One region of the Roseomonas sp. TAS13 genome, then DNA from elsewhere that is predicted to be linked to it. Evidence: riboswitches for the same ligand, from Rfam matches in the RefSeq annotation. Region 1 holds a riboswitch; the other holds the start of a gene.

Evidence for each region. A riboswitch is a leader RNA that binds a small molecule or an ion and turns the genes downstream of it on or off. The one in region 1 is predicted to bind thiamine pyrophosphate.
Region 2: it holds a riboswitch for thiamine pyrophosphate, as region 1 does, so the genes downstream of both, thiC (phosphomethylpyrimidine synthase ThiC) here and ROTAS13_RS10950 (ABC transporter substrate-binding protein) in region 1, are expected to answer to the same signal.

Annotation. Positions count from the first base shown of each region.
Region 1 is NZ_BDLP01000113.1:3,209-6,611, reverse strand. It holds gene ROTAS13_RS10950 (ABC transporter substrate-binding protein) at 125-1,720, opposite strand; TPP riboswitch at 1,830-1,939, opposite strand; gene ROTAS13_RS10945 (UxaA family hydrolase) at 2,085-3,403, shown strand, end outside.
Region 2 is NZ_BDLP01000059.1:13,508-16,910, forward strand. It holds gene thiC (phosphomethylpyrimidine synthase ThiC) at 1-1,217, opposite strand, end outside; TPP riboswitch at 1,308-1,430, opposite strand; gene ROTAS13_RS07430 (hypothetical protein) at 1,496-1,786, opposite strand; partial or broken gene ROTAS13_RS07435 (mechanosensitive ion channel family protein) at 2,031-3,403, opposite strand, start outside.

The DNA of each region.
Region 1 (3,403 bases):
CGTGGGCACTCGCCGCATCCGCGCGGCGCCCGCTCCAGGCGGGGTCCCGGGGAGGCCCTTGCCTCCTTGAGCGGAGAGGGTGTGGGAGAGGCAGCGCCTCACCCACGGACGGGGCAGCGCCGGATCAGGCGCGGCGCAGGTTCCACAGGTACGGGTTCGGCCCCTGCAGCACGCCGGAAAGATCGGCGCGGAAGCCGGTCTGCAGCACGAAGATGCCGGTGGGCGCGAAGGGCACGCTGTTCCAGCTCGTCTCCTGCACGCGGCGGAGCGCCAGGGACTGCGCCTGGGCATCCGGGGCATAGAGCCAGTGGTCGATTGCCTCCTCGGTGGCCGGGTCCTCGGGCCAGCCGAACCAGGCCTTCTCCCCATTGCCGCGGATGGCGAAGTTCACCGCCGGGTTGGCGATGGAGCCGGAGGGGGCGTTGGTGGGCAGGATGTTCCAGCCGCCCTCGCCCGGCTTCGCCTTGCTGGTCCGGCGGGCGAGCACGCTGGCCCAGTCCGTCTCCACCAGATCCACGTCGAAGCCGAGCTGGCGCATCAGCTGCGCGGCCAGTCGCCCCTGCGGCGCGATGGCGGCGAAGTCGGAGGCGTTGATGATCACCACCTTCGCCCCCTCCACCCCGGCGGCGCGGATGATCTTCCGGGCCGATTCCAGGTCCGGCGCCACGGGCGCATGGCTCTCCACACCCGGCAGGGTGCAGGGGAGCATGGCATGGCATTCCGCCCAGTCGCCCGGGGCGGCGACGGAGGCCATGAAATCCGGCTGCGCCACAAGGTCGCGCACGGCGCGGCGCACCTCCGCCTTGTTGAAGGGCGGGTGCAGCTGGTTGAAGCGCATGATCCCGAGGAAGCCCATCGGGTCATAGACCTGGAAGGCCAGCCTCGGGTCCTGCTTCAGGGACGGGATCAGGTCCGGCAGCGGGTATTCCACCCAGTCCACCTCCCCGGTCTTCAGCGCCGCCGCCGCGGTCGCGCCATCGGGGATGATGTGCCATTCGAGCCGGTCGAAATGCACCAGCTTGCCGCCCGAGGCGCCGTCGGCGGGTTCGGCGCGGGGCACGTAGCGCTCGTTGCGGGCATAGGCGACGCGGCTGCCGCTGTTGAACTCGTCCGGCAGGAAGCGCCAGGGGCCGGAGCCGGTGATCTCGGTGATGGGCTTGTCGCCCGGCGTCTTCGCGATGCGCTCCGGCATGATGAAGGGCACCACCGAGGCCGGCTTGGCCAGGGCATAGAGCAGCGCCGGGAAAGGCCGGTGCAGGCGGATCGACAGGGTGCGGTCGTCCGGCGCCGTCCATTCCGCCACGCTCTGGCGCAGGATCTGCCCGAACTGGTCGCGCGAGGCCCAGCGTTCCAGCGAGGCGATGCAGTCGCGCGCCCGCACCGGCTCCCCGTCATGAAAGCGCAGCCCCTCGCGCAGCCGGATGGTCCAGCGCTTCCCGTCCTCGCTGGTCTCGTGGCCTTCCGCCATCTGCGGGTGCGGCCGCAGCTTGGTGTCCGTGGCGTAGAGCGTGTCGAAGACGCAGAAGCCGTGCGTGGTGCTGATCGTGGCGCTGAGGAAGACCGGGTCCAGCACCGTCAGCGCCGCCTGCGGTACGAAGCGCAGGGTGCGGGCACGGGTGGCGCCGGAATTCCCCCCCTGGGCCAGGGCCGGGCGGGCCAGGATGGGTGTGGCCAGGATGGGGGCGGTCAGCCCGGTCTTCAGAAGGTCACGTCTTTGCATGCGGGAAGTCCTCTCTCGCTGGTCCCTGGATGCGAGGCGAGGTGCAGGGCCACGGCGCCTGCCGGGGCGCCCGGCGGGGCAGGACGTTCCGGAAAGGGCCGCCCTTCCGTGGCATGAGGTGCACCGATCCCTTCGCCGGTCCTAACCGGGGCAGGTTCCAGGGGTCGCGGGCCGCCTTGCCCGCCTCTCAGCCCGTTATGGGCTCCCCCCGATGTCCGCCCCAGCTATGGGCCAGGGGCGGAACGGCGGCAAGACGCCCGCGCCGCGACGGCGGAGCGATCCTTTGCGCCACCCCCTGGAACCGCCATGGCAGCGGGGCCTATGCTGCGGGCAAAGCCCGACAGGCAACGAGGAAACCGACGCCATGGATGCCGTGACCCAGCCGCCCGTGATCCGCCTGCATCCCGAGGACGGGGTGGTGATCGCGCGCATGGTCCTCCCCCCCGGCACCACCGTCGCCCCCGGGGTGCGAGCGGAGAAGCGCATCCCCGCCGGCCACAAGGTCGCCATCCGCCCGCATGTGAAGGGCGAGGCGGTGCGGCGCTACGGCCAGGTGATCGGCTTCGCCACGCGCGACATCGCCCCCGGCGAATGGGTGCATGTGGAGGAGATCGCGATGGGCGACTTCTCGCGCGACTATGCCTTCGGCGCCGACCTGAAGCCGACCGAATATGTGCCCGAGCCCGCGACGTTCCTGGGCATCCGACGGCCGGACGGGCGGGTGGCGACGCGCAACTATGTCGGCATCGTCACCAGCGTGAACTGTTCCGCCCATGTGGCGGAGCTGATCGCGCTGGCCTTCCGCCGCAACCCGATCACCGGCGAGGACCCGCTGGCCGCCTGGCCGAACGTGGATGGCGTGGTGGCGCTGACCCACAAGACCGGCTGCGGCATGGCGCAGGGCGAGCCGCTGTCGCTGCTGCGCCGGACCATCGGCGGCTATGCGCGGCACCCGAACTTCTCGCATGTCGTGGCCATCGGCCTGGGCTGCGAGGTCAACCAGATCGGCGGGATGATGCAGGAGCAGCGCCTCGCCGACCGGCTGCGCAGCATGGACATCCAGGAGATGGGCGGCGCCCGCAAGACGGTGGAGGCCGGCATCGCCTTCGTGCGCAGCGTGCTGGACGAGGCCAATGCCGTGCGGCGCGAGCCGGTGCCGGCGGGCGAGCTCTGCGTCGCCCTGCAATGCGGCGGCTCGGACGGCTATTCCGGCATCTCCGCCAACCCGGCGCTGGGCGTGGCGAGCGACCTGGTCGTGCGCCATGGCGGCACGGTGATCCTGAGCGAGACCACCGAGACCTATGGCGCCGAGCACCTGCTGACCCGCCGCGCGGTGAGCCCCGAGGTCGGGCAGAAGCTGGTGGACCTGATGCACTGGTGGGAGGACTACACCGCCAAGGAGGGCGCGGAGATCAACGCCAACCCTTCCCCCGGCAACAAGGCCGGCGGGCTGACCACCATCCTGGAGAAGAGCCTGGGCGCCATGGCCAAGGCGGGCCACACGAACCTCGTGGAGGTGTACCGCTATGCCGAGCCGGTGGCCGCCAGGGGCTTCGTCTTCATGGACACGCCGGGCTACGACCCGGTGGCGGCGACCGGGCAGGTGGCAGGCGGCGCCAACCTCGTCTGCTTCACCACCGGCCGCGGCAGCGTCTTCGGCGCCAAGCCGGCACCCAGCCTGAA
Region 2 (3,403 bases), on a different contig from region 1:
TCGTGCTTCCAGGCGACCTGGGTCAGCTCGCCCAGCGTTTCCAGCTCGGCGAACTGCGCCGCGTCGTTGGCATCGGCGATGGAGCCCGGGCGCAGGCCGTCGCCCAGCGAGAAGGCGACGTCATAGGCCCGCATGATCTCGCAGATCTCGTCGAAGCGGGTGTAGAGGAAGCTTTCCCGGTGATGCGCCAGGCACCACTTGGCCATGATCGAGCCGCCGCGCGAAACGATGCCTGTGACGCGCCGCGCGGTGAGCGGCACATGGGCGAGGCGCACGCCGGCATGGATGGTGAAGTAGTCCACGCCCTGTTCCGCCTGCTCGATCAGCGTGTCGCGGAACACCTCCCAGCTCAGGTCCTCGGCCACGCCGCCGACCTTCTCCAGCGCCTGGTACAGCGGCACCGTGCCGACCGGCACGGGGGCGTTGCGCAGGATCCATTCGCGCGTGTCGTGGATGTTGCGCCCGGTGGAAAGGTCCATGATGGTGTCGGCGCCCCAGCGGATCGCCCAGACCATCTTGTCCACCTCCTCCGCCACCGAGGAGCTGACCGCGGAATTGCCGATATTGGCGTTGATCTTCACCAGGAAGTTCCGCCCGATTGCCATCGGCTCGGATTCCGGGTGGTTCACGTTGTTCGGGATGATGGCGCGGCCGCGGGCGATCTCGTCGCGCACGAATTCCGCCGTCACCACATCGGGGATGCTGGCGCCGAAATCCTCGCCGTCGCGGATGACCTCGCGCAGCATCTCGCGGCGCATGTTCTCGCGGATGGCGACGAACTCCATCTCCGGCGTGACGATGCCGCGCCGGGCATAGGCCATCTGCGTCACCGCCGCGCCGGCCTTCGCCTTCAGCGGGCGGATGCGGCCGGGGAACTGCGGCACGCGGTGGCTGTCGGACACGTTGCCGTTGTCCTCCGGCCGGATGGCGCGGCCCTCGGTCTCCTCCACATCGCCCCGGGCGCGGACCCAGGCGTCACGGATGCGGGCGAGGCCGCTCGCGATGTCCACCTTCGCCTCGGGGTCGGTATAGGGGCCGGAGGCGTCGTAGAGCGTGACGGGCGGCTCCTTGGCGGAGGGATGCACCGCGATCTCGCGAAAGGGCACGCGGAAGCCGCGCGCCGGGCATTCCACATAGACGCGGCGGGAGCCCGGGATCGGGCCGGTCACGACCTCGCCGATCGCCGGCGGGGATTTCGGGGGAAGGCTGTCTGGCACGGTCGGATCTCCTGCACCTGCGCATGGTCGGAGATCCGGGTCGTCTGGTGTGACGTCGGGGTGGGACGCCTACGGAATCATATCCCGGCCCGTGGCGGCCCGTTCCTGTCCCTTCGCCGGCATGACCCGGATCAGGTTCAAAGGGTCAGCGCGGCGGGCAGGATGCCCCAGCGCTATCTCAGCCCCTGGACCGGGACCCCCCTTGGAACATGCCCGCATCAGGGCCACGCGGCGCGGGCCGTGTCAACGGGCGCGGCCGCCCTCGCGGCTTCGTGTGCTCAGGCGGCGACGGCGAGCACCGCGGGGCCGCGCTCCATCTCGCCCTGCTCCACCTGGAGCTCCAGCACGCCGACGAGGCGGGCGAGGTCGCCGCGCACGAGGTTCACCATCTCCGCCGGCATGGCCTTCATGCCGAAGGACAGGCGCAGCGTGCCGCCCTCGCGGTGCGAGGCGAAATGGTCGGGCACGAGGTCGCGCTTGGCGAAAGGCTGCATGGCGCGCGGCAACAGGCCGGGCGAGGGCTCGGCGAGCAGGCTGAAGCGGGCGGCGACGGGAAGGTGGTCGGACATGGCTCTGGAGGCCTCCGGACAAAACGCGGCGAAGAGGGGGTGACGGATCATTGTCCCGGCCGCTCTTCGCCCGCCTCGGAGGGGGATGGCCCCCCGGGCGGCGCTCAGGCGACCGGGCGTGTAATTCGCCGCGTGAAGGTCCGGACCGTCATGCTTGCGAGCCTAGGACGGGCTTCGGGCGGCTGTACAGGCGGCCCGGACAAAACCGGCGCGGAGCTGGCCCGCGCCGGAGGCATGGCAGAGGTCAGGCACTCGCGCCGGTCGCATGCATCTGGTCCTCCTCCGTGGCGGCCTTGCGCCAGGGGGAAGGGATGACGATGCCCAGCTCCTCGAACCTCGCCTGGATGCGGCGGTTCATCTCCCGCCCCACCGGGAAGCGCTGCGAGGGCTCGGTCTTCAGCCGGGCGCGCAGCACCACGCCGGTCTCCAGCAGGCGATCCACGCCCATGACGTCCAGGTCGTCGCGGATCGCGCCGCTCCAGCGTGCCTCGGCCCGCATCTCCTTCGCGATCTGGCGCAGCACCTCGGCCACGCGGTCGGTGTCCTCGCCATAGGAGAGCGAGAATTCCAGCATGGCGAAGGCGAAGTCGCGGGTCATGTTGGTGACCGAGGTGACGGCGGAGAAGGGGATGATGTGCACTGACCCGTCCACCGCGCGCAGGCGGATGGAGCGGATCGAGAGCCGCTCCACCACCCCGGTCTGCGGCGGCGTGCCGAGGGTGACGCTGTCGCCCACCGCCACCGCGTCCTCCAGCAGCAGGAAGAGGCCGGTCACCACGTCCTTCACCAGCGTCTGCGAGCCGAAGCCGATGGCCACGCCGACGACCGAGGCGCCGGCGATCAGCGGCGCCACGTTGACCCCGATCTCGCTCAGCACGTTCAGCACCAGGAAGATCAGGATCACGATCATCAGCGCCGTGCGCATCATCGGCAGCAGGGTGCGTACCCGGGCCGAGCGCGCAGCCTGGCCCTCGCGCGAGGCCTTGGTGAGCTGGCGGGCGATGGCGCTGTTCGCCACCTCCCACACCAGGATGGCCACCAGCGCGCTGACGCCGATGGAGCCCAGCGCCCCCAGGATGCGCGAGCCCAGCCGCCCCTGGGTGAACCAGGCGAAGGCGCCGATGCCCCAGGCCTCCAGCAGCAGAAGCAGGGCCGCCACGGTCAGCACGCCGCTCACCAGGCTGCGCAACAGGGGCCCGTAGCGGGTGGCGCGCAGCTCCAGCCCGGGATAGCGGGCGGCGAGGCCGGCGGGAAGCGCCATGGCGCGGTCCAGGAGCTGGCGCAGGCCGACATCGAGCCCCTTGGCCACGCCCAGGATCAGCAGCGTCGCCCCGGTGCCGCGCAGCAGGCGCGAGAAGCCGTCCGGTACCTCCAGCGCCCAGACGCCCCAGAGCGCGAGCAGCCAGAGGATCACCACCACGTGCCAGATCTCGGCCAGGCGGTTGCGCAGCGTGCGCAGCGCGGCGCGGGATCCCGAGGGCTCCTCGCCGGGCGGCAGGGCCGGGGCGCGCAGCAGCCCGGCGACCACCTGGCGCTTCTGCACCACGACGATGACCAGCATCAGCGAGACCAGCAGCATGATCAGCCGGATGATGCCGTCATGCACCGCCCAGGGGA